Phyllobacterium zundukense: one gene and its partner. Each later gene encodes a partner of the first gene's protein in a complex. Links are inferred from orthologs where the notes say so. Each region holds a gene or a part of one and is shown on either strand. Other genes may lie near its edges. The genes, in order: dnaN and BLM14_RS10400.

Region 1 (17,255 bases):
GCGTATTTTGCCGACAATGTGTCGAGAAAGATTCTGGTTCTTGCTGCCGGAGCGGTCATCTTTCCACTGGTTGCCTATTACGGTGGAAACTGGGTCGGTTCTTGGGTGAAGTACATGCTGCAGTTTGCGTTTCTTGGGGCTCTGCTGTTCGCCCCGCGCTTGCCAATGCCACGATGGGTTGCGGGTTTGGTGCTCCCGATCTCAGCCGCAAGCTATTACATCTACCTGTTCCACAGGTTCGTGCCGGAGCTGGTATTGGCTCCGCTGGAAGCAAAATTGCCCTGGCCTGTGTTCGCGGCCGCGTCGATCATCGGTGGCATCGCCGCTGGCCTGCTCGCCCGGGAACTTCTGAAGAACGTGCCGCATTGGACGACGCTCGTCAGATTGCCCCGCGCAGCCTGGAGGAAGGCGGCGGCGTTCCCGGCGGCTGGTGGCTTTACCCGGCGAGCCGTCTGAGGTTCGTTTTTTCGTCTGAAGCCGGTATTGCGTCAATAATCCATGCCTCCGCCAGCGTGCATGGCAGGCGCCGGACTCTTCCTTGGAATGTCAGCGACCATTGCCTCCGTCGTGACCAACAGGCCTGCGATGGATGCGGCACCCTGAAGCGCACTGCGGACCACCTTTGCGGGATCGATGACGCCCATGTCGTATAGATTGCCGTATTCCCCGGTCTGGGCATTCCAGCCAAAGGAAAAATCGTCATTTTCGCGCAGTTTGCCGACGATAATCGATCCCTCGGCCCCGGCATTCTCGGCGATCTGGCGAGCTGGAGTCTCGATAGCGCGGCGTATGATGTCGATGCCGACGCTCTGATCGGCATTCTTTCCCTGCAGACCTTTGAGCGCTTGGGCCGACCGCAGCAGGGCTACGCCGCCACCTGGCAGAATGCCCTCTTCGACCGCCGCGCGGGTTGCATGCAGGGCATCATCGACGCGATCCCGCCTCTCCTTGACCTCGACTTCCGTCGACCCGCCAACCCGGATGACTGCAACACCCCCGGCAAGTTTCGCCAGCCGCTCCTGCAGTTTTTCACGATCATAGTCGGATGTCGTGTCCTCTATCTGCGCCTTGATCTGGGCGACACGTGCGGCGATATCGGATTTTGAACCAGCACCATCGACAAGCATGGTGGTTTCTTTCTCGATCACGACCTTCTTGGTACGGCCCAGCATGTTGAGCGTCACGCTTTCAAGCTTGATCCCCAAATCCTCGCTGATGGCGGTGCCACCGGTAAGGATGGCGATATCCTCCAGCATGGCCTTGCGGCGATCACCGAATCCCGGAGCCTTGACCGCAGCCACTTTCAGGCCGCCGCGCAGCTTGTTGACGACCAGGGTCGCCAGTGCTTCACCTTCGACGTCTTCGGCAATGATGAGCAGCGGCTTGCCGGACTGGATGACTGCTTCCAGAATTGGCAGCATCGCCTGCAGGTTCGAGAGTTTCTTTTCATGAATAAGGATATAGGGGTCTTCGAATTCGACCCGCATCTTCTCCTGATTGGTAACGAAGTAGGGAGAGAGGTACCCCCGGTCAAATTGCATGCCCTCGACGATTTCGAGCTCGGTTTCGGCCGTCTTGGCTTCCTCGACGGTAATGACGCCCTCGTGCCCGACCTTTCCCATGGCATCCGCCAGATATTGTCCGATCTCGGTATCGCCATTGGCGGAGATCGTGGCGACCTGGGCGATTTCGGCGTTGTTCGAGATCTTGCGGGCATTGCGCTTCAGTTCTTCGACCACCGCATCAACGGCGAGATCGATGCCGCGCTTCAGGTCCATCGGGTTCATCCCGGCAGCAACAGCCTTGCCGCCTTCGCGTACAATGGCCTGCGCGAGGACTGTCGCTGTCGTCGTGCCATCGCCGGCGATATCGCTGGTCCTCGACGCGACTTCGCGCAGCATCTGCGCGCCCATGTTCTCGAACTTGTCCTCAAGTTCGATCTCCTTGGCAACGGTAACGCCGTCCTTTGTGATACGCGGCGCGCCATAGGACTTTTCGATAACGACGTTGCGGCCTTTCGGCCCGAGCGTCACCTTGACGGCATCTGCAAGGATATCGACACCCTGCAGCATGAGATCGCGGGCATCACCGCTGAATTTGACTTCTTTTGCAGCCATTTGTCTTTACTCCTCTTTTTCAGGAAAAATCGTAATCTCCCCTTGAAAACACAATAGAATCGGACAAGATTCAGTGTGATGCATGAGTTGATCCACAAGGGTAATATTCATGACCACGAGAGCATTCGAACTTCAGTTGAAGGGTTACGGGCTGACGACAGCGGAAATACATTATCGCCTTCCCGACCACCCCAGCTTCCTCCAGCTATATATATGGCAGGAGTACGATCTTGCTCCGACTTTTCCGGAATTGAAAGGCTTTCTTGATTTCTGGTGCAAGGACATCGAGGGCCCATTGCACTCGGTCCGTATCGTGCATCAGCGTCTGATCGAGCCGCGCGAATGGCGGGCCGTCGACGGCATCATTTCAATACATTGAAAGACCTCAGAGCCTCGGGTCGTGGAGGCCTACACCCTGCGCAACCGTATAGGGCTTGTCTTCTCACGTTTCACCAGCCGCTTGGCCTCAAGGTCCAACTGGACGGTCTTCGCCCACCAGCCTGCCTTCGAACCGCCCGGAAACAGGTCTTGCGGCAGTTCGCCGGCAAGGCGCTCACTGATTTCAGCCAGCGTCAGGCCGGGTGATCTGCCTGGTAGGACCTTGAGATAGGCCTTGCGCATGGCATCGTACATGGCCCGGTCGACTTGTCTGCCTTTGCCCGGATGGTTGATGTTCTCGACTTCGATCCTGTCCTGCTGTTCCATTTGGTTCCTCCTACAGCTTATGGTTTGCCAAGGACGAATGAGCAGGGTTTGATCCGACAATCGCGAGGACTGCCGGATCATCGTTTTCTATGCCGCTTCGGAATATCCAGGCCGCGCTGCACGGCCGGGCGTGCGAGGCCGCGTTCCAGCCATGCCGGCACGTGCTTCAGGCTGGCATAGCCGACGAGGTCGCCCGCGCCGTAGAAGCCCACCAGATTGCGCACCCAGCCCAGCATCGAAATATCGGCAATGGTATATTCATCGCCCATGATCCATTGCCGCCCGTCAAGGCGTGTTTCAAGGACGCCGAGCAGGCGCTTCGATTCATCTGCGTAGCGCTGGAGCGGGCGCCTGTCCTCGATCTCGCGGCCCGCGAATTTATGGAAAAAGCCGACCTGGCCGAATATCGGTCCGATCGCCGCCATCTGGAAGAACACCCACTGGATGGTCTCGTAGCGCCCGGCCGCATCGGCCGGGATGAGCTTGCCGGTCTTTTCGGCCAGATAAAGCAGGATCGCCCCGGACTCGAACAGGCCAATCGGCTTGCCGCCCGGACCGTCCGGATCGACGATTGCCGGGATCTTGCTATTGGGGTTCAGCGAGAGAAATTCCGGCGTCCAGCTCTCGTTCTTGCCGATATCGACGGCATGCGGCTCATAGGGCAAGCCAATCTCTTCGAGCGCGATCGAAACCTTGACGCCGTTCGGGGTCGGAAAGGAATAGAGTTGCAGGCGGTCGGGATGCTTGGCCGGCCATCGGGCGGCGATGGCGAAGGCGGACAGATCTGGCATGGAAACTCCGTGGTCTGGTAGGGCGATGATTCTGCGCGGACGTTAGCACGGCGGCACAGACGCTTCCATTCGCGCGGGTTGGATGAGATTGTTCGCTTTTTACGAAAAGCAATTCCGGCTTTTGCCGACTAATCCGAACGGGAGCACGCCCCCATCTTCATGCCAAGATGGTTGGCCGGCCAGACGCCGGTCCCAAACAGCAGGAGAAAGAACATGAATCGCTTGTCTGGAAAAGTTGCGTTGATTACCGGTGCAAGTGCCGGCATTGGCCGCGCCACCGCCAAACTCTTCGCAAAGGAGGGCGCCAAGCTCGTTATCGGAGCCCGCCGCAAGGAGGAACTTGATGCGCTGGTGGCCGAAATCGAAGCCGATGGCGGCGAAGCAGTCGCTCTGGCCGGGGATGTCCGTTCCGAAGATTATGCCAAAGCGCTCGTTGCGCTCGCTGCCGAGCGTTATGGCAAGCTCGATATTGCCTTTAACAATGCCGGTACGCTTGGCGAAGCAGGGCCGAGCACGGGTGTGTCGGAGGCGGGCTGGAACGATGCCATCGCGATCAACCTCACCGGCTCGTTCCTCGGTGCAAAGCACCAGATCGCCGAAATGCTCAAGCAAGGCGGTGGGTCGGTTATCTTTACATCGACATTTGTTGGCTACAGCTTCGCCTTTCCAGGTGTGGCCGCCTATGCCGCGAGCAAGGCTGGGCTCATCGGCCTCACGCAGGCGCTTGCCGCCGAATATGGTGCGCAGAACATACGGGTGAATGCCATCTTGCCGGGCGCTGTCGATACGGACATGTATCGCGAAATGAACAATACGGCCGAATCGCAGGCATTCATCACCAACCTGCATGCGCTGAAGCGTGTGGCCACTGCGGAAGAATTGGCGCGGTCGGTCCTCTATCTTGCTTCCGACGATGCTGCATTCGTCACGGGCACGGCTTCGCTGGTTGATGGTGGTGCTTCAATTACCCGGACATAATCCGGCTGAAGAAAGGGAGCCAGGTGGCTCCCTTTAACTGCCGTTGGCGGGCCGCCACAAAAGGCGCGGCATCCTAGCCCGGGACACGCCCGCACAGCCGGAAAAACATGTGCGAAGTCACCAGCGCATCGGGTCTGGACAGGTAAAGTTCGAGCATCGCGAGATCGGTTTCCAGTTCGCGGCGCTTGATGAAGCCGCCGTCGACCAGCTTGTCAGCGACATTGTTGATGAAGTCGCGCAGGATCGTCCGGCGATCATGACCGGGCGGGTAGACATGGACCACGGCATCTACCCGGATGTCCACGACGCCGGCCTCGCGAAACAGGCGGTGGGTGCGCCGGCCAACGAAAAGGTCGATCCCCTGCGCCGCCGAATAAGCGGTGTAAGCGTCAACAAGACGGGTCCATTCGGGCAAAGGCGGATCGCAGATGTGGGCGAGAAAATCCGCCTCGAAACTGGCGACCCAGCCTCCCGGGCGCACCAACGATACCATTTCACGCACGATAAGTTCGGGCTTCGGCACATTGACAAGGACGAGGCGCATGTGTGCGCCGTCAAACGATGCGCGGGGCATGCCCGTATCGTAGGCGTCGCCCTCACGAACCTCGACCTGCGTCAAGCCGTGATCGGCGACGAAGTGGCGCGCCAGCTCGACAAAATGTGCACTGCGCTCAATGCCCAGAACCGATCCGGTAGGGCCGACGCGCTTGCCCAGGAGGTGTAGGACACCTCCGGGACCGCAGCCGAGATCGACGACGCGTTCGCCCTGTTTGATCCCGATCTTCTCGAATTGAGCGTCGGAATCCGGGGCGAGGTTGGCGATCTGACGCTTCAGCCGCATTTCTTCGGCTTCGGCACGTCCAAGCAGGTAGACATCTGGCTGTGTCATGGCTGGTTCCCTCAGCGTGAACACATATCAATGACATTGGGTTGCTATAGAGAATGCGCCCGCCCACCCGCATGGTCAACACATCCGGAATGTGAGTTGCTACCGGCTGAATGGAATCAAAGCGCGGATGCGCGGATCCCGCAGGTACAGCCCGCCCCAGATCATCAGGCCAAGATAGACACCGAACAGGGTGTGGCTGAACAGCGGGTTTGCGATACGCACATGCGTGGCGATTGCGCCACCAAGATAACCGGTCAAAAGAATTGCGCCCAGGACCGCTGTGCGCGGATAGGCATAGAGCAGTGTGCAAACAAGCGTCAGAATGCCGAGGAAGCGAGCAAAATTTGCACTGCCTGGGTAGCCAAGTTGGGCCGTCGTTTCCGTGACCACGTCCAACGGCACCAGTTTTATGCCGCCGTCGAAGATCAGAAACAGGATGACAAGACCGCTGAGAACGCGACCAGCCCAGACCGCCCTGCTTGAAGAGATTGTTGTGCTCCGTTCGGTGAATTCCATGACTATGTCCTTCCAATGGTTCAATGTTATTGTCTGAAGACTGTCAGAAGGACGATTGGACGATGACGGTCCCGACAGTACTGTCCGATTATTTTTGCCGTAACCGCAAAAAGGGCCAAACAAAGCAGCGAGAAAGCGTTTGATCAGGCTGCCCGCACTTCGCCGTGCGACACATCGAAGAACTGAGCGCGGCCCTCAAGGCTTTTGAACAGCGCCTTGTCGGTGCCGGTCATGAAGGCCTGGCCACCCAGTTCCTCGATAATATCGAAAAGTGCCGCGCGGCGGCCTTCATCGAGATGCGCGGCAATCTCGTCGAGGAGCAGGATCGGCGCCATGCCCGCAAGTTCGCCGGTCAGCCGTGCATGGGAAAGGATGAGGCCGATCAGCAGCGCCTTCTGCTCACCGGTAGAGCAATGCTCTGCCGGCATGGCTTTGGGCCGGTGGCGAACAAGGAGATCCGAGCGGTGCGGACCGTCCAGCGTGCGTCCGGCAGCGCGGTCGCGGCTGCGGCCGTCATGCAACGCGCGCCGGAAGGTTTCCTCGACGTCGGTGGCGGATTCTATCCCGACACGCTGTTCGAGTTCGCCTTCAAGCAAGCAGTCAGCCTTGGGGAAGGGGCTGTCGTCCGGCAAGCGCTCGATCATGCCATTGATGAGCCGCATGAGTTCAGCCCGCGCGGCTGCAATGGCGATGCCGAGCTCGGCCATCGGGGTCTCTATCGCGTCAAGCCAGGAATCGTTGCTGCGCTCTTCCGTAAGCAGACGGTTACGGCTGCGCATCGCCTTTTCATAGTCGAGGACGCGCTTGCCATGAGCGGGGTCGATGGCGAGGACCATGCGGTCGAGAAAGCGCCGCCGGTCGGCAGCAGGGCCGGTGAACAGCCCGTCCATAGCGGGAACGAGCCAGAGAATGCGCGAATAGTCGAGCAGTTCGTCGGCGCCAGCTGCGGTCACCCCATTGATGCGGACGCGGCGCGCGGTAGCGCCCGGTGCATTGCCGGCAAGGCCGGTGCCGACATCGACCGAGCCCTCGGTGGTCTCGATGGCCGCGTGGATGGCGAAGCCGTCCGGCGCATTGGTGCGGGTGACGTCCGTATAGGTTGCGCGCCGCAAGCCCCGTCCGGGCGACAGGAACGATATGGCCTCGAGCAGATTGGTCTTGCCGGCGCCGTTCTCGCCGGTCAGAACGACATGCGACGGCCCGAGCCGCAGCGACAGGCTTTCATAATTGCGGAAATTGGCAAGCTTCAACCGGCTGATCGCAACGCGGGCCGGTTTGCCCGCGTCCGTGGAGGGATCATCGGTCATGGGAACAATGCTTGGCGGGTACTACACCCGCATCGGCATGAGCACATAAAGCGCATTTTCGTCGCCCGTATCCCGCACCAGTGTCGGCGAGCCCGCATCGGCAAGCATGAAGATCGCTTCGGAGCCGGTCAGTTGCGCGGTGATGTCGAGCAGATATTTGGCATTGAAGCCGATTTCGATCGGATCGGAGTCATAATCCGCCGCCAGCTCATCCGTTGCGCTGCCGGAATCCGGGTTATTGACGGTCAACGTCAACTGGCCATCGGCGATCGTCAGCTTGACGGCGCGGCCGCGCTCGCTGGAAATTGTCGAGACGCGGTCGACAGCGGAAGCAAAACTCTGGCGATCGATCGTCAGTTTCTTGTCATTGCCTGACGGAATGACGCGCTGATAATCCGGGAAGGTGCCATCGATGAGCTTGGAGGTCAGAACCACCGAGCCGATGGTGAAGCGGATCTTGGTCTCCGACAGTTCAACCGTGACGGCCACATCCGGATCATCGACGAGCTTCTGCAGTTCAGCGACCGTCTTGCGCGGGATAATGATGCCGGGCATGCCCTCGGTACCCGATGGGGCTTCGAGTTCGGCACGGGCGAGGCGGTGGCCATCGGTGGCGACCGCCCGCAATTTCAAGGTGCCGTCGCTTTCAATGGCGTGGAAATAGATGCCGTTGAGATAATAGCGGGTTTCTTCGGTGGAGATCGCAAATTGCGTCCGCTCGATCAGGCTTTTGAGGGCGCTCGAAGGCATGCGGAATGTGTGGCTGAAGGAACCGGCGGTCAGCTCTGGAAAATCCGACTGCGGCAGGCACTGCAGGCGGAAACTCGACCGGCCCGACGTCACGGCCATGGAATTGCCGTCGGTATTGGTCGCCAGCATCACTTCGGCACCATCCGGCAGCTTGCGCACGATGTCGTAGAGCAGGTGGGCGGGAACGGTGGTCGCACCGGATTGCTCGATCTGCGCCGCCGTTGCTTCCGTCACTTCGAGATCGAGGTCGGTTGCCTTCAGGGCGAGGCTTGCGCCATCCGCGTTCAGGAGGACATTCGACAGGATCGGAATGGTGTTGCGCCGTTCGACCACGCGATGGACATGATTGAGCGACTTCAGAAGGTTGGAACGTTCAAGAGTTACACGCATGATAAACCGGTCTCGCTGACATCAATTCCAGCCAAAGCGCCACGGGCTTGCGACGCTTTACTGGCGAGGGGACAAATTTCCCCCAGGGTCAAGCAAATTGGCAGAAATTCATGTCAAAAAGCAAGCCTGCGGCGGGCATCAACGTACCACACCGCAGGCTTTCTGTTGATAAACTATTGGGCCTGATCGTTGATGAGGCGCTTGAGGAGCTCGAGCTCCTGCGACAGTTTCTGGTCCTTGCCGACGATATCCTCGATCTTGCGCACGGCATGGAGAACCGTGGTGTGATCGCGCCCGCCGAAGCGGCGACCGATTTCTGGCAGGGAGCGCGGTGTAAGCATCTTGGCGAGATACATAGCGATTTGACGAGGTTTGACGATCGTCCGCGTGCGCCGGTTCGACAAGAGGTCCTGCTTCGACACATTGTAGTGCCGTGCAACGATGCGTTGGATTTCCTCGATGCGGATACGCTTGGCTTCGCCGCCGCGCATCAAATGACTCAAGAGTTCATCGACGCGATCGACTGAAAGGTTCGGCTCGAATGTCTGGCGGAACAGAAGCTGATTGAACGCACCTTCGAGTTCGCGGCCGCTGCCGGTAACGGACTGGGCGACATGATCGAGGATTGCCAGGGGAATATCCAGCGACTGGTCCTCGGCTTGGGCGGCGGCAAGGCGGCGCTTGAGGATTTCCAGGCGCATTGTGTAGTCCGGCGCGATCATTTCCAGGGCGACACCGCCCTGAAGGCGCGAGCGAACGCGCGCATCCAGCGATTCCAGCTCTGATGGCGGGCGGTCGGCGGCGACGACGACCTGCTTGGCGCTGTCGAGCAGTGTATTGATCAGATGGCAGAATTCATGCTGGATCGACTTGCCCTGCAGGAACTGCATGTCATCGATGATCAGAAGGTCGATATCGCGCAACTGTTCCTTGAACGACAGGGCATTGTTGTCGCGGATGGCCGTCGCAAAGCGCCACATGAAATATTCAGCGGTGAGGTAGACGACACGGGCGCGTTCGGGGCGCTTCAGCGCCTCGGCGGCGATCGCCTGCAGGAGGTGCGTCTTGCCGAGGCCGACAGAGGCGTGGATGAACAGCGGATTGAAACGGACGGCACTGGCGCCGGCATCGGCTATGGTGCGGGCAGCGGCAAGTGCAACGCGATTGGGTGTCCCATCGACAAAGGTGTCGAACGTATAGCGTGGGTCAAGCGGCGAACCGAAGACGGAATTCTGGGCGCGATCAGCAAAATGTGCGGGTGCCTTCTTGTCCAGCACGGTGTTGCCGACAGGAAAAACCGGCTTGTCGCGGGCAAGGGCGCGGGTTTCGGCACGCGGCGCCGTTTCGGCATCACAGGCTGGCCGGGCAGCACGGCTGGCGCTGCGGAAAACAATCTCGACCTTCAGAATCTGCTCGTCTTCTTCGCGCCACAAGGCAGCGATCATGTCGGAGTAGTGGTTGTTGATCCAGGAGCGCAGGAATGCGGTCGGAACCGACAGGCGAACAATGCTCTTGGACGTCTCGTCCAGCTTCAGGCGGCCAAACCAGCTCGAATAGACTTCGCTGCCGAGTTTGGCCTTAAGCTTCAGCTTGACGCGCTCAAAGATCATATCGCCTTGACTGCTGGCCCCATCCATATCGTCCCCTTCCATATGGAGCGGGACCATGGCTTTTGTGCCGTTTTCCATTATTCCGCTGGTCATTGTCATTGCCTCATCCTGATATATTTCGATCGGGTCTGTAGTATGCCCGTGTTTTTTTGGTGCAGGCGATTGATCGCCCTGCAATGTTCCAGCCCACCGCCCCAGTGGTCGGCCCGAAAATTCTGAATCTAATGTTTGGAGGTTGTAGCGATCACGCGGTGCAGGACTGAATTAATCTCGTCCAGAATATTTATAACTACCACGTTCGCATCCCTCTCAGTTCAGGCGCAGAAAGACTCCCGCCCGGCTCCCGCCAGCGTCGTCAACTCGCTCGTTTTATGAAACAACCCAAGTCCGTTGGACCTGAGTACCGACAATACATACCCGTTACGCAAACAAGAAATTTGCGCCCGAAACCACAATTTTATAAGCCTGTTAAATGGGTCTTTGCCCACCCCTTTGATGTCTGGACCTTACAAAAACCTTTGCAGGAAGGGCAAGGGCAGCACCAAGGGTTTTTTGATGAATTAAGGGTTAACGGATTTTCATTTTTTTAACTATCTCCGGTTCAACGAGGAAAAAGCCTTCGGATTCAAAGCCTTTTTTGGAATGCCAATTTTGTTGCACTGCGGACTCTCGCGATCAAAAAAAAATATTAAATTATCGCTTGACACAGGCTGGGGCTACAGATTCTCCGCGCTCGGTTTGCACCATTACGGCTACCTTCCATAAGCCATTGAAAACAAACGGAAAATGATGATTGACGCTTTTTGTCCTAATCCGTTTGTAACGGTCATATGTCATGGTTTTGATAACCCACAATCTTTTCCCCGGGTAACGAATTTATTCCCAGAATCGCGGCAAATAAAAAAACCCGGCTAAATAGAAGCCGGGTTTTCAAATATAAATATTAGGGTCTGTTTATGCAGACATGCCCTTCAGGCGTGCCGACAGGCGCGATACTTTGCGCGACGCCGTATTCTTGTGAAGGACGCCCTTCGACGCTGCGCGCATTACTTCCGGCTCGACCGCCTTGAAGGCGAGCGTAGCGGCAGCCTGGTCGCCACTTGCCACCGCGTCTTCGAACTTGCGAAGGAAGGTGCGCACGCGCGAGCGGCGGGATTTGTTTACTTCGGTGCGGGCTTCGATCTTGCGCGCCGCTTTCTTGGCCGAAGGAGTGTTGGCCATGATGCCTCTCTTTTCTGTCAGCTAATCGGCAGCCTCAAAGCAGCCGTCACAAAATAATAGGGTGGCCGAGGGGCCACCGAACGTTGTCGGGCTTATAGATGACGTTTGCTTTTGCGTCAACTTGGAATCTGTATGGTTCAAAAGCAAATTTTGCCATCAGCGGTTTTTGAAGTTCGGAGTGCGTTTTTCGGCAAAGGCGGCCATTCCCTCCCTCTGATCTTCGAGGGCGAACATGGAGTGGAAGACGCGCCGTTCGAACCTCAGACCCTCCGACAGCGTCGTTTCATAGGCGCGGTTGATCGTCTCCTTGGTCATCATCACGACGGGTAGGGAGAAGGAGGCAATCTTCTTGGCCGCCTTCAGGGCTTCGTCAATCAGCTCACCGGCGGGAACGACCCGGGAGACCAGTCCGCAGCGCTCCGCTTCGGCAGCATCCATCATGCGGCCGGTCAGGCACAGATCCATGGCCTTCGACTTGCCGACAAAGCGGGTGAGTCGCTGTGACCCGCCCATACCCGGCATGACCCCGAGTGTAATTTCCGGCTGGCCGAATTTGGCGGTTTCGGCTGCGATGATGAAATCGCACATCATGGCAAGTTCGCAGCCACCGCCAAGCGCGTAGCCGGCCACTGCGGCGATCAGGGGCTTGCGCAGCCGCGTGACCCGCTCCCATTCGCTGAAATAGTCACCGAGATAGGCATCGGCAAATTCCAGCGTCTGCATCTCCTTGATGTCGGCTCCGGCCGCGAAGGCCTTTTCCGAGCCGGTTATGACAATCGCACCGATGCCATTGTCCTTGTCGAAGGACTCAAGAGCCGTATTCAGCTCGGCGAGGAGGGCGGAATTCAGCGCGTTGAGTGCCTGCGGGCGATTGAGCTGGATGAATCCGACTTTTTCGCGCGTCTCGACAATGATGTTCTCGTAGGTCATCCGGTTTTCCTCCTAATGCTGGCAGACGGGGCAATAGAATGTCGAGCGCCCGCTTTGAACGATACGCGATATGGTGCCACCGCAACCTGAACGCGGGCAAGGGGCGCCTTCGCGATCATAGACAGAAAATGAATGCTGGAAATATCCAAGCTCGCCATCGGCCTGGCGGTAATCCTTCAGGCTTGATCCACCCGCCTTGATGGCATCGGCGATGACAGAGCGGATAGAAGCTGCGAGGCGTTCAGACATCCCGGTTGCGGCACCATTCTCACCGGCAATAGTGCCCGCCATGCGCCTAGGCGACAGTTCGGCGCGCCACAGAGCCTCGCACACGTAGATATTGCCGAGCCCGGCAATCAGCTTCTGGTCTAGCAGCGCCGCCTTCAACGGTGCGCCCTTGTTGTGGAAGAGTTTGGCGAGCAACGCCCCATCCAGCCGGTTGCCGGTGGGCTCGGTGCCGAGATCCTTGATCAGGGGATGCATGTTGAGGCCGCCCGGCTCGGCAAACAGCATGAAGCCGAAGCGCCGCGGGTCATTATAGATGATGCGGTTTTTCGCCCCGTCCTTTGCGCCCAGATGCATCACCACATGGTCGTGCACGGCGTTTTTGGAGCGCTCATGCTGGAAGGTTCCCGGAACCTGATCCCCGTCGTCCTGCTCGATGCGGTAGGAACCTGACATGCCGAGATGACTGATCAGGCCGAGACCGTCATCGAGATGCACGATGAGATATTTGGCGCGGCGCTCCAGCGCCTCGATCCGGCGGCCGGTCAGCCGTTCGACAAAGCGGTCCGGGAAGGGAAAGCGCAGGTCAGGTCGTCTTTGCTCGACGGCAAGGACAGTCGCGCCTTCCATGAACGGCTGCAATCCGCGCCGGACGGTTTCAACTTCAGGTAGTTCAGGCATCTGGAGACCGGTCCCCTGTGCCCTTCAGGAAGCTCTTGCCATGCAGGCCAGGCGCGATGCCGAGATGTGCCGCGACTGTCTCGCCAATATCAGCGAAGGTCGGACGAATGCCGAAGGAACCGCGAGGCAGGTCCGGGCCAAAGCAAAGGACGGGAACCCGCTCGCGCGTGTGGTCCGTACCTTTGTACGTCGGGTCGCAGCCATGATCGGCGGTGAGAACCAAAAGATCGCCCTGGCGCAGCTTGGCCAGTGCTTCGGGCAGGCGCCTGTCAAACGCCTCGAGCGCCGCCGCATAGCCGGGCACATCCCGGCGGTGGCCATAAAGCATGTCGAAATCGACAAAATTTGTGAAAACGAGATCGCCATCCTGCGCATCGTCCATGGCGATCAGGGTTTCGTCGAACAATGCCATGTTGCCGTTGGCCTTGCGCACTTGGCTGACGCCCTGATGGGCATAGATGTCGCCGATCTTGCCAATGGCGATGACGGTGCGTCCAGCCTGTGTCAGGCGGTCAAGCAGCGTCGGCTCCGGCGGCGGCACGGAATAATCGCGGCGGTTGCCGGTGCGATTGAACGTTTCCCGGGTTTCGCCGACAAATGGCCGTGCGATCACGCGGCCGATGTTCAGGGGATCGACCAGTTCACGGACAATCCGGCAGAGCTCATATAGCCGGTCGAGACCAAAATATGTCTCATGCGCGGCGATCTGGATGACGGAATCCGTGGATGTGTAGAAGATCGGCTTTCCGGTCTTTATGTGTTCCTCGCCATGTTCCTCGATGATTTCGGTACCAGAAGCATGTTTGTTGCCGAGAATGCCGGGGAGTGCTGCCCTGCGCACAGCATCGGCGACGAGATTGTCCGGAAAAGTAGGGATTGTTTGCGGAAAATAGCCCCAGTTAAACGTGACCGGCACGCCGGCAATTTCCCAGTGCCCGGATGGCGTGTCCTTGCCGTTCGAGACTTCCTCCGCGGCTCCCCAAAGTCCGACAGGCTCGGGCTCCTGGGCCGAGAGCGGCAATTCGGCCGCGAGATTGGCTGCATGCAGAAGCCCAAGCGCGCCCAAATTGGGCAATTTCAGCGGTCCCGAGCGAAGGCCAGCCTTGTCGCCATGTCCAGCTGCACAGGCCTCGATAATATGACCAAATGTATTCGAGCCCTCATCGCCAAACGCCTTGGCATCGGGTGCACCGCCAATTCCAAAGGAATCGAGTACAAAAAGAAAAGCGCGGGACATGCCTCACTCCGTTTAAACCAGACATCACAGATAGGTCATACAGTGCGCCATGACAAATCAATGGCACACGTAACCATTATCCGCCGGTTGTGGAGTAAATTTATCAGCAGTTGGAACAGGCGACAGCAACACCTTGGCGAACGCGGCCAAAGGACGTCTTTGCCATGGAGAGCCCCATCGTCGATACGCCGGCTGTCGTGCTCACCGTGTCTTTGAAGTTAAAGGGCATCAAGGGAACATAGGCCATTGACGTTTCGACACGGATTACCGATGTCCCGGGTATCATCAGATTGGCATCGATGACCACGGTGCTACCCGCCGCAAAAGGTGTCGTGAATGAACTGTTGACCATTCGCCGCGACCAGGCGACCGTGGCCGAGCCTGAAGCCGGAATATTGATGGCTGTCACGGTAATCTGAGGTACGTCACTCTTGTAAGGCAAAAGAATAGCTGCGGCGATATTCATGATGCCTTTGATCTGGTCCGTGGTGATTGTCTGCTGCTGTGTCACGAGATCGGCGACCATATTGGTGGCGCGGCCGAGCTTCTTGTTGACGTCGAACCCCGAGGTCACTTCAACGCTGCCGAGATAGAGCACGATCAGGACAGGTGCGATGAACGCGAATTCCATTGCCGCGACGCCGCGTCTGTCTCTCAGGAAGCGCTTGGCGAGTGTCGCTAGTCTTCCGGCCGCCATTATCTGTCTTTTATAGGCTTTCATGTATCACCTTCGGAAGAATGCAGGAGCAGTTTGTTTGACTGGGTTGCTTGGCGTCAAAGATAGGGTTCGTTTCTCCAGGTCGCAGTCGAAAAGAGCATTGTCTTTCCCTGGCCCTCGACAGTTTCGATGCGATGTTTCATCAGGTCGGTGAGGACCGGCCAGCGATAGAAGATGCGCAATTGATTGATCGTGCTCGCGCCGCCGGGCGCGATCGTCAGCTTGGTCGTATCGACATCGCCGGCCGAGTTGAGCGGGAGTGTCAGGGGAACCGCGGCGAAACTTGTGTAAGTCTGCAAATCAACAAACAGGTCGGGACAACCGGTGGCATGCATAAACAATTTGGGGCAAATTTCATTCTTTAGCGCGCCGTCAGCTTTGATGGCGGCAGCCGTGATCTCCCCCGTGCGCAGCCTCCGTGCGATGTCGTCGGCAGCGTTTGACATGACCTGCTGCGCGGTGAAGCTCAGGCTGACTTCGATAATGGCGAAGATCAGCAGGAAGAAGGGAAGGGCGATCAGGGCGAATTCGATTGCCACCGTGCCGCGCCTGTTGGCGCAGAAGCGCGCAGTCAATGAGGGGCGCGAACGTGCGTTTTCGGCAAGGCTCTGATCATCAAGAAATTTATCGGTATTCCGCAACATGGTTTTCTCCGCACCATTTAGGCCGGGGAAATTCTTATCATGCCAGATGTTAGAATCTCGTTCGAAGACCAGTGCAAATTGCAACTATTGGATTCACTGTTTCTCAACCGTGATCGGGTCGTTGCAGTTCAATTGCCGCCGATCTGGGCGTCAGATGCCTTTTCAGCCTCGGTCTTCTGCGCTGTCTCGCAATAGGGTGTGCATGAGAGTGTCTGGACATAGGCGCGGCGGTAAACGCGGGTCGTATTGGCCACACTGCGGCTGACCATAACCTGGTCATCGACGATCGCGGCGCCATCCGCATCCATGATGACGATATTGGTGATCCCGAAACCCTTGCCGGTAAGAACAACGGTGCGCGAATCCTTGACGACGGCATCGGCGATTTCCGGATCTCCCACGACGACCGTATCGGCGGGCCGGGCCAGTTTCAGAATTCTTGCCTGGTTCATCACGACATGAATGCCGGTTTCGGCATTGGTCGTCGTGACTGCTGACAGGACAGCCGCCAGGGTCATTCCTGCTGCCAGTCCATAAGAGCGGATGTGGTGGCCTCTAATGCGAACCATGGGGAAACCCTTCGAAAAAACGCTAGATCAACCATGGCGGGGATTGGTGAAGGAAAGCTTAAATCTGCGAACGGATTGTTAAGTATGATTCATAGAGCATGATCTGATCGTATATGGGAAAGAGCCATAGCTCTTTTGAAACCGGCAAGAATAGATAGAAATTATAACAAATTCCGGCAGTGCCTTTTACTCTTTTGATACGAGAACTTTGATTTGTGCCTGATTTACATTTCCGTAACGGTATTTCTTAAGGTGAATGCAATTCGCCGCAGCTAGCTTTTCATGATTATTAAAGACGGTGGTGGAACAAGCGAGAGGTTTGACATGAAACGCAGCGTGAATGCGATCCTCGACGTTTTTGCCCGCTTCCAAAGGGATGAGACTGGTGCGACTGCCATTGAATATACGCTGATCGCGTCACTCGTCAGCATCGGCGTCATCGTTGGGGCGGGGATACTCGGGGTATCAGTCAAGGATCTGTATATCGGTCTTGCTGACGACGTAACAGAAGCCATGAATTGACAAGCACGGATCATATTTATGATTGAAGCGGCCATACTCATCGTTTTTCCATTTGCCATGGCGTTTGCAGGCGTTTCAGACTTGTTATCCATGACAATTCAAAACCGTGTCTCGCTTATCCTTGTTGTATCCTTTGCGGTTCTTGCGCCCCTGACGGGCATGCCGTGGGACCTCTACGGAATGCATTTTGTTGCGGGAGCGGCAGTCCTTGCCGCCACATTCGCGCTGTTCGCCACAGGAACGATGGGCGGGGGCGATGCAAAACTCATGTCCGCCACCGCCGTCTGGCTGGGATGGAATCTTGGACTGGCCGAATATCTTCTGACCATGTCCATACTCGGCGGTCTGCTGACGATCGCAATCCTCCGCTACCGGAGCTCGCATTTTGCCGTCGCCTATACCGAGCGGTTTGAGTTCATGCGCCGCCTTGCGAGAAAAGATGTAGGCGTGCCTTA
Region 2 (13,449 bases), 1.1 Mb from region 1 along the record:
GTCCTCGACGATCATCACTTTCTTCACCATTGGCAATATCCTGTTGATCATGCTCGAAGGCACATGCCACCTGTCGAATTCTATGTGAGAAAGGTCAGGTAGCAGCCCCAAAGGTATGGATGCATTTGATAACCTGTTATGATTGATGAAAAGGAAACTCTTCAGGTCAATCCAGAAATGCCGCTGATCATGTTTAACCAAGGATTTATTGAACATCTTCTTTTGATCATATTCAACCGGCTGCAGCTCTTTTGCCTGCGAAAAGGCGTGTAACGCCATCAAATTGAATTGTTGTTGCGTAATTGCGGCAATCAGCACGGATCAGGATTGGACGGCAAAGGTGAAAAATCGAATCGATCTCGACGGCGCGCAGGCGTTGGCAATCAATTCTCTGGTGTTTCTGGCGGAAGACAGCGAATTGCTTTCCCGCTTTCTTGCGTTGACCGGCATCAGTGCAGACCAGATCCGCACCGCGGCCAGTGAACCGGGTTTTCTGGCGGGAGTTCTTCAGTTCTATCTCGCGCATGAACCGACATTGATGCGCTATTGCGAGGCTACCAATACGGATCCTGCCCTCTTCCAGGAAGCGCTTCGGGTTCTTCCCGGAGGCCCCCAAGAGGCGTACTGAACAGTTCATAGACTGAGAACGCATATTGCAGGGCGTAAGCGCCTTCGCTAATGTCCGCTTGTTCCTTTTATGTTCCGAGCATCATGGCGCCTGTCAACGATCCGAGATTTGGTTTTTGCCGTGACTGTCTGGCAGCGCAGACGTCAGAAGGCCGTCGCTGCCACGTGTGCGGCAGCCCAAGGCTGCTGCGTCACCCAGAACTGTATCGGCTCAGCATCGCCCATGTGGATTGCGATGCCTTCTATGCTTCAGTCGAAAAGCGGGACAATCCGGAACTGCGTAACAAGCCGGTTATTATCGGCGGGGGCAAACGCGGCGTTGTTTCAACGGCTTGTTATGTCGCGCGCATCCATGGTGTGAAGTCCGCAATGCCGATGTTCAAGGCGCTGGAAGCCTGTCCGCATGCCGTCGTCATCAAGCCCGACATGGAGAAATATGCCCGGGTGGGCCGGGAAATCCGGCAGATGATGCGTGATTTGACCCCGCTGGTCGAACCTTTGTCTATCGACGAAGCCTTCCTCGATCTCTCCGGAACGGAGCGCCTGCACCATGATCCGCCAGCCCGCGTGATGGCGCAATTTTCGAATCGTGTCGAAAGGGAAATGGGACTTTCCGTTTCTGTCGGGATTTCCTATTGCAAATTCCTGGCCAAGATCGCGTCAGACTTCGAAAAGCCACGTGGATTTTCCATCATTGGCGCAGAAGAGGCCGTCACCTTTCTGGCTGACAAACCCGTCACCCTGATCTGGGGCGTCGGCAAGGCTTTTGCCGCGACGCTCGAGAGGGATGGCATCCGCACCATTGGTCAGTTGCAGACTATGGAGCAAGGACCGTTGATGGCCGCCTACGGCACGATGGGCCAGCGACTCTACCGCTTGTCTCGCGGCCTCGATACGCGCCGCGTCGAACCCGAAAGCGAGAGCAAGAGCGTTTCGGCTGAAACCACCTTCAATGAAGATATCGCATCGCTGGATGATCTCGTGCCGATACTGCGGTCTTTGTCGGAAAAGGTCTCGCACCGCCTCAAGACTGCCGATATTGCCGGTCGAACGGTTGTGCTCAAGTTGAAATCGCGCGATTTCAAACTCCGCACGAGGAACCGCCAGCTGGCCGATCCGACGCAGCTTGCGGATCGCATTTTCCGTACTGGTTTCTCACTCCTCGAAAAGGAGATCGATGGGACGCGCTTCCGCCTGTTGGGCATCGGCGTCAGTGACCTCAGCGATGATGGCCGGGCCGACCCGCTAGATCTGGTCGACGTACAGGCAACTAAACGCGCGGTTGCGGAGACGGCAATTGACAAACTCCGCGGGAAATTCGGTAACCACGCTGTGGAAACTGGTTACACGTTCGGGAAGATACAATCCCGAACCAAGAATGTGCCGGATGAAATCGAATGAAATGGAATTGGAACAGTTTCAGCCGAATTCGGTCAAAAACAGCACGAGAATTCGTCAATTTGGTATGAGAATCTCAATTTTGGATTGCAATTTAGATGTAACAGGTTGATCGCCGCTGCCTTCTCACCCCATTTCGACTTCGACAATTCCGGGAATGGCTTTCATTGCGCTGGCGACCTGCGGTCCGACGCGATAACGGTTCGGCAACTCGATTTCGACCTCGGTCGCGCCATTCTCCTTGATCAGGATGAGGCTCACCACCTGGCCATCGTTCTGCGGCGCCAGATAGGGCGTAATGGCGCTCAGGGGCTCGCTGGAGCGCATATAGAGCCGCAATGCCTTCTGCATGCGTGTCGCCTCATCTTCAAGCGACTGGGCCGTCTGGATGCGCAGACTGATGCCTTCCGGCCGGTCTTCGGCACCGACCGTAACAACCACTGACCTGCCCGGCTCCAGCAAATCGCGGAACTGCGCCAGGGCTTCCGAGAAGAGCACTGCTTCAAATTGCCCTGAAGAATCAGAGAATTGGATGATTCCCATCTTGTTGCCAGTCTTGGTCTTGCGCTCCTGCTTCGCCGTGATGGTACCGGCCAGGCGCCCGGCATTGGCGCCACGTTTGACCGCCGCCTGAAACTCGGCCCAGGTTTGCACGCGCATCTTTTCCAGGATCGGCCGGTACTCATCGAGCGGATGTGCCGAAAGATAAAAGCCGGCTGCTTCAAACTCGCGCCGCAGCTTTTCCGCCGAGAGCCAAGGGGCCGCTGCTGGCAGTTGCAGCGTCTGCGTCCCGCCTGCGGCCATGCCACCAAAAATATCGGCTTGACCGCTGACGCTGTCTTCCTGCGTGCGCTGTGCATGACCGATGATACGATCGAGACCGGCAATCAGCGCCGGACGCTCGCGTCCGAAACAATCGAAGGCGCCAGCATTTATCAGGCTTTCGAAGACGCGCCGGTTGACGACTCGCGGGTCGATCCGCTCACAAAAATCTTCCAGACTGGCATAGGGCGTCGCGCCGCGCTTCTCGACTATATGGTCGACTGCGGCCTCACCGACGCCCTTGATGGCTGCCAGCGAATAGAAGATCCGGTTCTCGCCAACCTCGAAGAGACGATAGGACGTATTCACCGATGGCGTGACCACCTCGATACCAAGCCGCACCGCTTCGCGGCGGAAATCATTCAGCTTGTCCGTGTTTGACATGTCGTATGTCATTGATGCAGCAAGGAATTCAACCGGGTAGTGCGCCTTCATATAGGCGGTCTGAAACGACACGATTGCATAGGCCGCGGCGTGCGATTTGTTGAAGCCGTAGTCGGCGAATTTCGCAAGAAGGTCGAAAATGAAGTTGGCTTGCGGCTTGGTCACGCCGCGTTCGACGGCACCGTCGACAAAACGCACCCGCTGCATGTCCATTTCGGCGCGGATCTTCTTGCCCATGGCGCGGCGCAGCAGATCGGCTTCACCCAGCGTATAGCCGGACATTTCCTGCGCGATCTGCATCACCTGTTCCTGATAGATGATGACGCCCTGGGTTTCCTTGACAAGATGGTCGATCTTCGGATGGATCGACGCCATCTCCTCATCGCCATTCTTGCGCGCATTGTAGGTCGGGATATTCTCCATCGGACCCGGCCGATAGAGCGCGACGAGCGCGATGATGTCCTCGATGCGGTCCGGTCGCATGCCAATCAGGGCTTTGCGCATGCCGGTGCTTTCCACCTGGAACACGCCGACCGTTTCGCCGCGCGAAAGCATCTCGTAGGTAGGCTTGTCATCGAATGGCAGATTGGAAAGGTCCACGGTAATGCCGCGCCGCTTGACAAGATTGACGGCGGTCTGAAGGACGGTAAGCGTCTTGAGTCCGAGGAAGTCGAACTTAACCAGCCCCGCCTCTTCCACCATTTTCATGTTGAACTGCGTAACCGGCATATCCGAACGCGGATCGCGGTACATCGGCACCAGTTCCGACAAGGGCCGGTCGCCGATCACGATGCCCGCCGCATGGGTCGAGGCGTGGCGATACAGCCCTTCCAGCTTGAGCGAGATATCGAGCAGCCGTTCGACCACCGGCTCCTTGTCGCGCTCCTCGCGCAGGCGTGGCTCGTCCTCGATCGCCTTGGACAGTGTTACCGGGTTGGCGGGATTGGCCGGGACCATCTTGGTCAGGCGGTCGACCTGGCCATAGGGCATTTCCAGCACGCGTCCGACGTCGCGCAGGACGGCTCGCGCCTGCAGGGTACCGAACGTAATGATCTGTGCCACCTGATCGCGGCCATACTTGCCCTGAACGTAACGTATGACCTCATCACGCCGCTCCTGACAGAAGTCGATGTCAAAGTCAGGCATCGAAACGCGATCTGGATTGAGGAAGCGCTCGAACAGCAGCGAGAACCGGAGGGGATCGACGTCGGTAATGGTCAACGCATAGGCAACGAGCGAACCCGCGCCGGAACCACGACCAGGACCCACAGGAATATCATGGGCTTTCGCCCATTTGATGAAGTCGGAAACGATGAGGAAGTATCCCGGATATTTCATTCGGGTAATGATGGAAATCTCGTATTCGAGACGTGTCGCATATTCCTCGCGGGTGTGGGCGCCAGCGAGCCCTAGGGTCTCAATGCGCTGCGCGAGACCTTCCCTCGCCTGCCGTGCCAATTCGTCCGCTTCGGCCTGCAACGCCGCCTCTGGATCGCCACTCTCACCGGTAAAGCGCGGCAGGATCGGCGCGCGATTCTTTGGATAGTAGGAGCAGCGCAGCGCAATCTCGACGGTGTTCTCCACCGCCTCCGGCAGATCGGCAAACAGGTCCACCATCTCATCTTCGCTCTTGAGATAGTGATCCGGCGTCAGACGCCGCCGGTCGTCGATCGAAAGGAGCGAACCGGCGGCAATTGCCAGCAAGGCATCGTGAGCCTCGTAATCGGCGCTCTTGGAGAAAAATACATCATTGGTGGCAACGAGCGGCAGTTCAAGCTCATAGGCGAGTTCAACCTGCGTTGCCTCGAGAGCGCGATCATAGCCTCGATGGCGCTGCAACTCGACATAGAGCCGGTCACCAAACAGCGCTTTCAAACCGATCAGTCGCTGCCGCGCGCGGTCGATGCGATCATCCTTGATCGCCTTGGCGATGGCACCTTCCGGACCGCCCGACAGGGCAATGATGCCGTCAGTTCGGCCAGGCAACCAATTCGATGTGATGTGGACCGGATCGCCGGCGGGCGTTTCCAGATAGGCACGGCTGACAAGGCGAACGAGATTGGCATAGCCCTCCTCGGTCGCCGCAAGCAACACAAGCGGCGCCAGACCAAGCGCCTCGCGCCGGTTAGCACTACGGCTTTCCTCTGCCTGATCGTGGAAGGCGATATCGAGTTGGCAACCAATAATAGGCTGCAGCCCCGCCTTCGATCCCTTTTGCGCGAATTCAAGGGCACCGAAAAGATTGTTGGTATCGGTAATCGCGATCGCCGGCGCCTTGTTCGACACCGCGAGATCAATCACCTTTGCGACCTGCAAGGCGCCTTCAAGCAGCGAGTATGCGGAATGAACCCTCAGGTGAACGAAGCGCAGCGCCTGTTTTGTCGCGTTGCTTTCGCCGCCGTTGCTCTGCCCGTCTGCCAATTTTTCATCTCCGAAGACTTGAACGGAGAAACCGATTCACCGCGCCGTCATAGTCCGACATGCGCGATGATGTGTCCACCTGATTTGAAGATTTGGCCGGCTTCAACAGTGGACAGAAGCCGGGATCGTCAGCCCTGAAACTCTGAAGCCGACGATCCCGATATTCTTTCAGATTGCGCTGACCCACATTGCGAAAGTCGCAATGAACAGGCTGACTGTAACGAATGACATAACGTCCTGGAAAAGTTCGCTCATCGGTAAAACCCTTCGTCGTTGTCTCTATGTCTATGTTTTGTTCTATTTTTGTTCTAAAGTCAAGCGTACCAAAGCGCCTATCGGCGCTATGGTTTTTGAAATATTAATGGAAGGAAAATGAAAAGGGCGCGAATCGATCAGAGGCTGGTGATCTTGCCGTCCTTGAGCGTCACGCGCCGGTCCATGCGGCGCGCGAGTTCGAAATTGTGGGTTGCGATCATCGCAGAGAGACCGGACTGGCGAACCAGGGCTTCCAGCGCCTCGAACACATAGGACGACGTCACCGGATCAAGGTTGCCTGTTGGCTCGTCTGCCAGCAGAACCAATGGAGCGTTCGCCACGGCACGGGCAATTGCCACACGTTGCTGTTCGCCACCGGAGAGTTCGCTTGGCCGGTGCGAAGCACGCGCGCCAACCTTCATGTAGTCGAGCAATTGCTGTGCTCGCTCGGACGCGACGCCCGGTTTCATGCCGCGAATCATCTGCGGCATCATCACGTTCTCCAGTGCGGAGAATTCAGGTAGCAGATGATGAAACTGATAAACGAAGCCGATATCATTGCGACGAATGGCCGTGCGGTCCTCGTCCGACAGCGTACCGCAGGATCGACCGTCAAGGATCACGTCACCGCTATCGGGACGTTCAAGCAATCCGGCGGTATGCAACAATGTCGACTTGCCGGCACCCGAGGGTGCCACAAGCGCAACCATTTCACCCTTGCCAAGTGAAAAGTTTGCATCGTCGAGGATGATGATTTCCCGGCCGATCTCGCTGTACCGACGGCCAACACTCGTCAGTTGAAGAATTGCCCCGCCTGCCATTCTATTCGTACCTCAATGCTTCGACGGGATCGAGCTTAGCTGCGCGCCACGCGGGAAACAGCGTTGCCAGAAATGACAGGACTAGCGCCATGAGAATGACCGAAAAGGTTTCATTGAAATCCATCTTGGCGGGCAGCGTGCTGAGGAAATACAGTTCCGGATTGAAAAGCGTGGTGCCTGACAGCCAGGAGAAGAACTCCCGTATACGCTCCACATTCAGGCAGACCAGCACGCCAAGCAACACGCCGGCAATTGTCCCGGTTACGCCGATAGCCGCACCGGTCATCAGGAAGATACGCAGGATCGAGTTTCGCGTCGCGCCCATCGTTCGCAGGATGGCGATGTCATGCCCCTTGTCCTTCACCAGCATGATCAGACCGGAGATGATATTAAGCGCCGCAACCAGGACGATCAGCGTCAGGATCATGAACATGACATTACGCTCGACCTGCAGTGCCGAGAAAAAGGTCTGGTTGCGCTGGCGCCAATCGGTGAGCATGAGCGCCCGCTGCGCTGCATCCTCGATCGGCTTCTTCAGTGCATCCACATTGTCCGGGTTGTCAGCGAATATCTCGATCGACTGAACCTTGTTCTCCTGGTTGAAATAGAGCTGCGATTCTTCGAGCGGCATCAGCACAATCGAAGCATCATATTCGGACATGCCAATCTCGAAGATCGCTGTCACCGGATAGGATTTTACGCGCGGTGCCATGCCGATCGGTGTCACGTCTCCGTCCGGAGAAATCAAGGTCAGCCGGTCGCCAAGACCCAGCCCCATATTCTCCGCCATTCGCGTACCAATGGCGACGCCGCCTGCAGTGTTGAACTCCTCGAACGTGCCCTGACGGACATTTTTCGAAACGAGCTTGAGCTTGGCGATATCTTCTTCACGCAAACCGCGCACCAAAGCGCCAGAGCCCGCTCCGACGTTACCCTTGGCCAGCACCTGCCCCTCCACTACAGGAATGGCAAAGGAAACGCCTGGAATAGCGTCGATACGCTTGATCACCGCATCATAGTCATCGAGCGGCCGATCCATTGGCTGCATGATAACATGGCCGTTGATACCGAGAATGCGAGTCAGCAATTCGCTGCGGAAGCCATTCATGACAGCCATGACAATGATCAGCGTCGCGACGCCCAGCATGATCCCGGTAAATGAGAAGCCGGCAATCACCGAAATAAACGTTTCCTTGCGCCGAGCGCGCAGATAGCGCCACGCAATCATCCGTTCATAGGCTGAGAACGGCTTGGAACCGGATGTCGCGGTGACGGCCTGTTCGCTCATAGAATTCCCGCCTGAAAGTTCGCAGGTCCCGCGAGCTTGTTGATTGCAGCTTCAATGCTCAAGGTCTCACGCGCACCAGTCGCACGATCCTTGATCTCGACCTCGCCCGCGGCAACGCTGCGCGGACCGACAATCACCTGCGTTGGCAGTCCGATCAAATCCATCTTCGCGAATTTTGCGCCAGGGCGGTCATCCGTGTCATCCAGCAATGGCTCAAGGCCTGCATTTGTCAGCGCTTCGTAAAGCTTCGTCGAAACCGCATCGCAGCCTTCATCGCCTGGTTTCATATTAACAATGCCGGCGCCAAACGGCGCAACGGCTTTCGGCCAGATGATGCCATTCTCATCATGCGATGCCTCGATAATCGCCGCAATGACACGCGACGGCCCGATGCCGTAGGAACCCATCGACACCAGATGGTCCTTGCCATCGGGGCCGCTTACCTTTGCACCCATAGGTTCGGAATATTTCGTACCAAAGTGGAAAATGTGGCCGACTTCGATGCCGCGCGCGGCGAGCTGGTCGGATGCACCGACCTCGCCCCACGCTGCCTCATCATGCATTTCGTCGGTCGCCGCGTAGGGCGCGGTCCACCGCGTCACGATTTCAGCGATCTGTGCATCGTCATCGAAGTTCGTGTCGGGTCCCGGCACCGGCAAATCGAGGTAGGCGCGGTCGCAGAAGACCTGGCTTTCACCCGTTTCAGCGAGAATGATGAATTCATGACTGAGTTCACCACCAATGGGCCCCGTATCGGCACGCATCGGAATCACCTTGATCCCCAGGCGCGAGAAAGTACGCAAATAGGCGACGAACATGCGGTTGTATGCTGCCTTGGCGCCCTCAAAATCGAGATCGAAGGAATAGGCGTCCTTCATCAGGAATTCACGTGAGCGCATCACGCCAAAGCGCGGGCGGCGCTCGTCGCGGAATTTCCACTGGATGTGGTAGAGATTGAGCGGCAGATCCTTGTAGGACTTCACATAAGCACGGAAAATCTCGGTGATCATTTCCTCATTTGTCGGGCCGTACAGCATTTCGCGCTCGCCGCGATCCTTGATACGCAACATTTCGTCGCCATAGGCATCATAGCGACCGCTTTCGCGCCACAGATCGGCAGACTGGATCGTCGGCATGAGCAATTCGATCGCACCGGAGCGGTTCTGTTCCTCGCGGATAATGTCACTCACCTTGTTGAGAATGCGCAAGCCAGCCGGCAGCCAGGCATAGATACCGGCCGATTCCTGGCGAATCAGACCGGCGCGCAACATCAGCCGATGGGAGACGATTTCCGCCTCCTTGGGGTTTTCTTTAAGGATGGGCAGAAAATAGCGGGAAAGGCGCATTGAGAATCACCAAATTGAACACTGCCTGAGTGCTTTAAGAATCAGGCAAAACCAAGTGCAAAGTCGATGTTTCTTACCGGCTTCACAGCGGATTGGGAACCCGCAACTGCAAATGAAAGAGCGTGGAATTTAAGGAGGATTCACCTCGCTGCCAGATTTGTAAGCAAAAAATGACTTGAACGAATATTTTTCGTGACATTTCGAAGGCACTCCGCTATTTTTTTAATCATAAGGAGAAAGTGAGAATATTTCTGCTTTCCTACGCGGTCAAAGTCTTGGGAGGATGTGACCTTTGGCGCGGTTTTCCGCAGCCGCCACGCAAGTGGAATAGGTCGGACGCGATCTTCAAATGCAAGGTGAAAGCCTTGCATTTTTTTTGTTTTTATTCCTGGATTCAATATGCTGCAGTTGTTTTTTAAAGTGATTTATCGACTGGCCAATAAACTGAGATCGAGCATTGTCAGAATCGTCCCGCGCACGGTTTTTCGGTTCCGGTTGTTTACATCTACTGATTGCTATTAAAAAAATTGTTTAAGAAGGGATCCAGTTTGGCGTTTCCGACCGATTTGCTGGCTAACGAACCGGGCCTTGATTGCCCAATTCAATTAAGCTGAGGGAAGAATACCGGTATATCGTCGACGCCGTAGCCAAGCTTTTGATTTACCACATAGAAAATGGCGAAGATAACGGCCGAGATAATTGTCGTAAGCAGGAAAACCCTGCCCATGCGATGTTTGTGCGGAGCGCTGGGAGTTGTGCCCAGCGTGACATCGTCTTCTTCAGCTTGGGTACGCAGGCCAATCGGCAGCATGGTGAAGAGCGTCAGCCACCAGAGGATGAAATAGACTGCCATTGCAGTTGCGATTGGCATTTTACTCTTGCTCCAGTTCAATCAGCGTCCCGTTGAAATCCTTCGGATGAAGAAACAGAACGGGTTTGCCGTGTGCGCCGATCTTTGGCTCGCCGTCTCCAAGGATGCGGGCGCCCTGCTCTTTTAGCCTGTCGCGCGCTGCCACGATATCGGGCACTTCGTAGCAGACATGATGCATGCCGCCTGAAGGGTTCTTTGCCAGAAATGCAGCGATTGGTGAATCCACACCCAGCGGTTCCAGCAATTCGATCTTCGTATTGCCGACATCGATGAAGACGACCGTTACGCCATGCTCCGGCAGCATCTGGGGTTCGGTCAGTTTCGCGCCGAGCGTATTGCGATAAATCGCGGACGCGGCAGCCAGATCCGGCACGGCAATCGCGACATGGTTGAGACGGCCAAGCATTGTTACCTCAGGGCCTGGTCACAAAGACTGTGACGATCGGCTTTTTGCCCCAAACTTCATTGGTCGCAGCGCGTACCGCCCGGCGCACGGCCTCACGGACCATGGCTATATCCTTGCGTTTTTCACGTGGAATGCTTTGTACTGCACCAACCGCCGCGTCATAGAGCAAATCTTCGAGAAGCTCCCCCTCATCGTCGTTTTCGGGAAGGCCAATCGGGACGATCTCCGGATCCTCAAGGATATTGTATCTCTCGTCGAGCAGCATCGAGACGGCAACATGTCCGACATATGAAAGTTTGCGCCGGTCAACGATGCCGACCTCTTCCTCGTCGCCGATGAGCTTTCCATCCTTGTACAAACGTCCGAATGGAGCCTGATCGATGATTTCAGCTCTGCCCGGTGCCAACCGCAGCACGTCGCCGTTGCGCACCTGCGGCACTTCCGGAATCCCGGCCATTGCGGCAAGAGATCCCTGCCCTACGAGATGCGCCGCCTCACCATGGACCGGTACAAGGATGCGCGGACGCACCCATGCATACATGCGCTTCAATTCGTTGCGCCGAGGATGGCCCGAAACGTGCACCAATTGATCGCCGTCGGAAATGACGTGAACGCCCTGTTCGATCAGGAGGTTCTTCGTATCGATAATTGCCTTTTCATTACCCGGGATAGGACGCGAGGAATAGATCACCGTGTCGCCAGCAGACAGTGCAACACTGCGCATTTCGTCTCGGGCCAGTTTTGCCAATGCGGCGCGCGGTTCACCCTGGCTGCCGGTCAGAATGATGACCATATTCTCGCGAGGAATGAAGCCATAATCGTCCTCGGCAAGGAATTCCGGAACGCCATCAAGATAACCGAGCTCACTTGCCACATCGATCATGCGCTTCATCGAGCGGCCAAGTACCAGAACCTGGCGACCTGCGTCGCGAGCCGCCAAGGCGATGGACCGGATACGCCCGACATTGGACGAGAAGGTGGTGATAGCCACGCGGCCGCGGGCCTTTTCGATGATCTCGCGCAGGCTCTCGCCGACTTCCCGTTCGGACGGGGATTCGCCATCGCGCAGGGCATTGGTCGAATCGCACATCAAGGCGAGCACGCCTTCGTCACCAAGTGCGCGGAAACGCGCTTCATTGATGAGTGGCCCCAGCGACGGCTCGGGATCCATCTTCCAGTCGCCGGTGTGAATGACCGTGCCGAGCGGCGTCTTGATCGCCAGCGAAACAGGCTCCGGGATCGAGTGCGTAACAGCGAGCGCCTCGAATTCGAACGGACCAACATTGAAGGTTTCACTGGCGCGGTAGATGGTCACCGGAATGTTTGGGGCGCCCGGTTCCGACTGGCGCTTTGCTTCGAGCAAGCCGGCCGTGAAGGGTGTCGCATAGACGGGAACATTCAGCATCGGCCACAGATCAAGCAAGGCGCCATAATGATCTTCATGAGCATGCGTGATCACAATGCCCTTCAGATTATTGCGCTCGGCCTGCAGGAAGCGAATATCGGGCAGCACGAGATCGGCACCCGGAAGGTCAGGACCGGCGAAACTCACGCCCATGTCAACCACGACCCACTCACGCTTGTGCGCGGGACCATAGCCGTACATGGCCAGGTTCATCCCGATCTCACCGACACCACCCAAGGGAAGGAAAACAAGTTCCGCTTGATCGGAATTTGCCATTTATACTCCTAAAAACTGAATTCTATTCAGCACTTGCCGACGCAACTGCACCAAAATGGACATCACCGGCGGCAATTTTCACCCGCTCTCCATCATTGTCGCGAATAACGAAGCGGCAGTCCTCGTCAATCGTTTCGAATATACCACGCAGCACCGTTCCGTCGACTCGCACGGCAACTTCGCCGCCAAGCCCGGCAGCGCGTGCGAGCCAGCGCTTGCGAATTTCGGCCAGTCCGCGTCCCTCGCCCCAGATGCGGCTGTTCTCTTCCCAGGCGTCGGAGAGCGCCAGAAACAAGGTTTCCGCATCACAATCAGCGCCAAGACGGGCTAGCGACGTCGCCGGGTAGGGAACGTCGTCGGGATATGCAACGACATTGACACCAATGCCAATGACGATCGCAAAGCGGTTATCCGGCAATTGCGTCGATTCGAGCAAAATACCCGCGAGCTTTGCGCCACCGGCCAAAAGATCGTTTGGCCATTTGAGTTCGACGCGCAGTGGCGATTTGCCGGCTCCGGCATTTCCTGCTCCGTCGAGACCAACTGAAAAAGTCGCAGCCGGACAGACGGCGTCCAAAGCATCCGCAAGCGAAAGCCCGGCAACGAAGCCCAGCGTGGCGGCAGTTTTCAGTTCAAAATTCCCGGTCAGCAACAGTGAAGCGGCAAGGTTCCCCTGCGATGTTGCCCAGGCGCGGCCGCGTCGGCCACGGCCGCTTTGCTGGCTTTTGGAGACGATCCATAATTTTCCCGGATCGCCAGCCTGCGCCCGCTCCAGCGCAACAGCGTTGGTCGAGCCGACCGTCTCAAACGCCTCCAGCCGAAAACCGTTTTGCTGTGCCAGGGGCGAAAGTGAGAATCCCATTGGGCTCCCGGCCTTAGAAGAACGTCTTGGCGGCGGCTTCCGCATACGTGCTGACCGGTCCACCGATCAGAACATAGAAGAGCACCAGCAGGCCGGACACGCCGAGCACGAGGCGCAGTTCACCGGCCACTGGTACGAAGGCGCCTACCGGTTCATCGAACCACATGATTTTGATGATGCGCAGGTAGTAGAAAGCCCCCACGACCGACGCCACGATGCCAATGATTGCCAAAGCATAAAGGTTGGCCTGCATCGCAGCGAGAAAGG

What was found.
Region 2: the proteins of dnaN (region 1) and BLM14_RS10400 are in contact, whole or in part, in a solved structure (PDB 1OK7), measured with the Escherichia coli proteins. The link is inferred for Phyllobacterium zundukense from one-to-one orthologs.

The regions. Positions count from the first base shown.
Region 1 is NZ_CP017940.1:3,131,615-3,148,869, reverse strand. Bases 6,385-9,310 are described here. They hold dnaN (DNA polymerase III subunit beta), read right to left. Parts: upstream 8,444-9,310; coding sequence 7,325-8,443; downstream 6,385-7,324. Other genes in these bases: dnaA (chromosomal replication initiator protein DnaA), read right to left, coding at 8,617-9,310; recF (DNA replication/repair protein RecF), read right to left, coding at 6,385-7,303. In the rest of the region: BLM14_RS15785 (AMP-binding protein), read left to right, coding at 1-456; groL (chaperonin GroEL), read right to left, coding at 489-2,117; BLM14_RS15775 (usg protein), read left to right, coding at 2,227-2,496; BLM14_RS15770 (DUF6958 family protein), read right to left, coding at 2,526-2,822; BLM14_RS15765 (glutathione S-transferase N-terminal domain-containing protein), read right to left, coding at 2,900-3,613; BLM14_RS15760 (SDR family oxidoreductase), read left to right, coding at 3,827-4,591; BLM14_RS15755 (methyltransferase domain-containing protein), read right to left, coding at 4,665-5,480; BLM14_RS15750 (DoxX family protein), read right to left, coding at 5,580-5,996; more of recF, read right to left, coding at 6,140-6,384; more of dnaA, read right to left, coding at 9,311-10,053; rpsT (30S ribosomal protein S20), read right to left, coding at 11,008-11,274; BLM14_RS15725 (enoyl-CoA hydratase), read right to left, coding at 11,431-12,204; mutM (bifunctional DNA-formamidopyrimidine glycosylase/DNA-(apurinic or apyrimidinic site) lyase), read right to left, coding at 12,217-13,110; BLM14_RS15715 (phosphopentomutase), read right to left, coding at 13,103-14,347; BLM14_RS15710 (TadE/TadG family type IV pilus assembly protein), read right to left, coding at 14,451-15,068; BLM14_RS15705 (TadE/TadG family type IV pilus assembly protein), read right to left, coding at 15,122-15,709; and 3 more genes. UniProt on the Escherichia coli protein: Confers DNA tethering and processivity to DNA polymerases and other proteins. Acts as a clamp, forming a ring around DNA (a reaction catalyzed by the clamp-loading complex) which diffuses in an ATP-independent manner freely and bidirectionally along dsDNA.
Region 2 is NZ_CP017940.1:2,067,408-2,080,856, forward strand. What follows is about bases 1-2,869. They hold BLM14_RS10400 (DNA polymerase IV), read left to right. Parts: upstream 1-711; coding sequence 712-2,028; downstream 2,029-2,869. Other genes in these bases: BLM14_RS10390 (response regulator), read right to left, coding at 1-30; BLM14_RS10395 (DUF3572 domain-containing protein), read left to right, coding at 341-628; dnaE (DNA polymerase III subunit alpha), read right to left, coding at 2,152-2,869. In the rest of the region: more of dnaE, read right to left, coding at 2,870-5,652; BLM14_RS10410 (ABC transporter ATP-binding protein), read right to left, coding at 6,045-6,728; BLM14_RS10415 (lipoprotein-releasing ABC transporter permease subunit), read right to left, coding at 6,730-8,016; proS (proline--tRNA ligase), read right to left, coding at 8,013-9,362; BLM14_RS10425 (DUF1467 family protein), read right to left, coding at 9,964-10,233; mce (methylmalonyl-CoA epimerase), read right to left, coding at 10,235-10,639; BLM14_RS10435 (ribonuclease J), read right to left, coding at 10,647-12,320; BLM14_RS10440 (biotin--[acetyl-CoA-carboxylase] ligase), read right to left, coding at 12,343-13,182; NADH-quinone oxidoreductase subunit NuoN, read right to left, coding at 13,196-13,449. UniProt on the Escherichia coli protein: Poorly processive, error-prone DNA polymerase involved in translesion repair and untargeted mutagenesis. Copies undamaged DNA at stalled replication forks, which arise in vivo from mismatched or misaligned primer ends.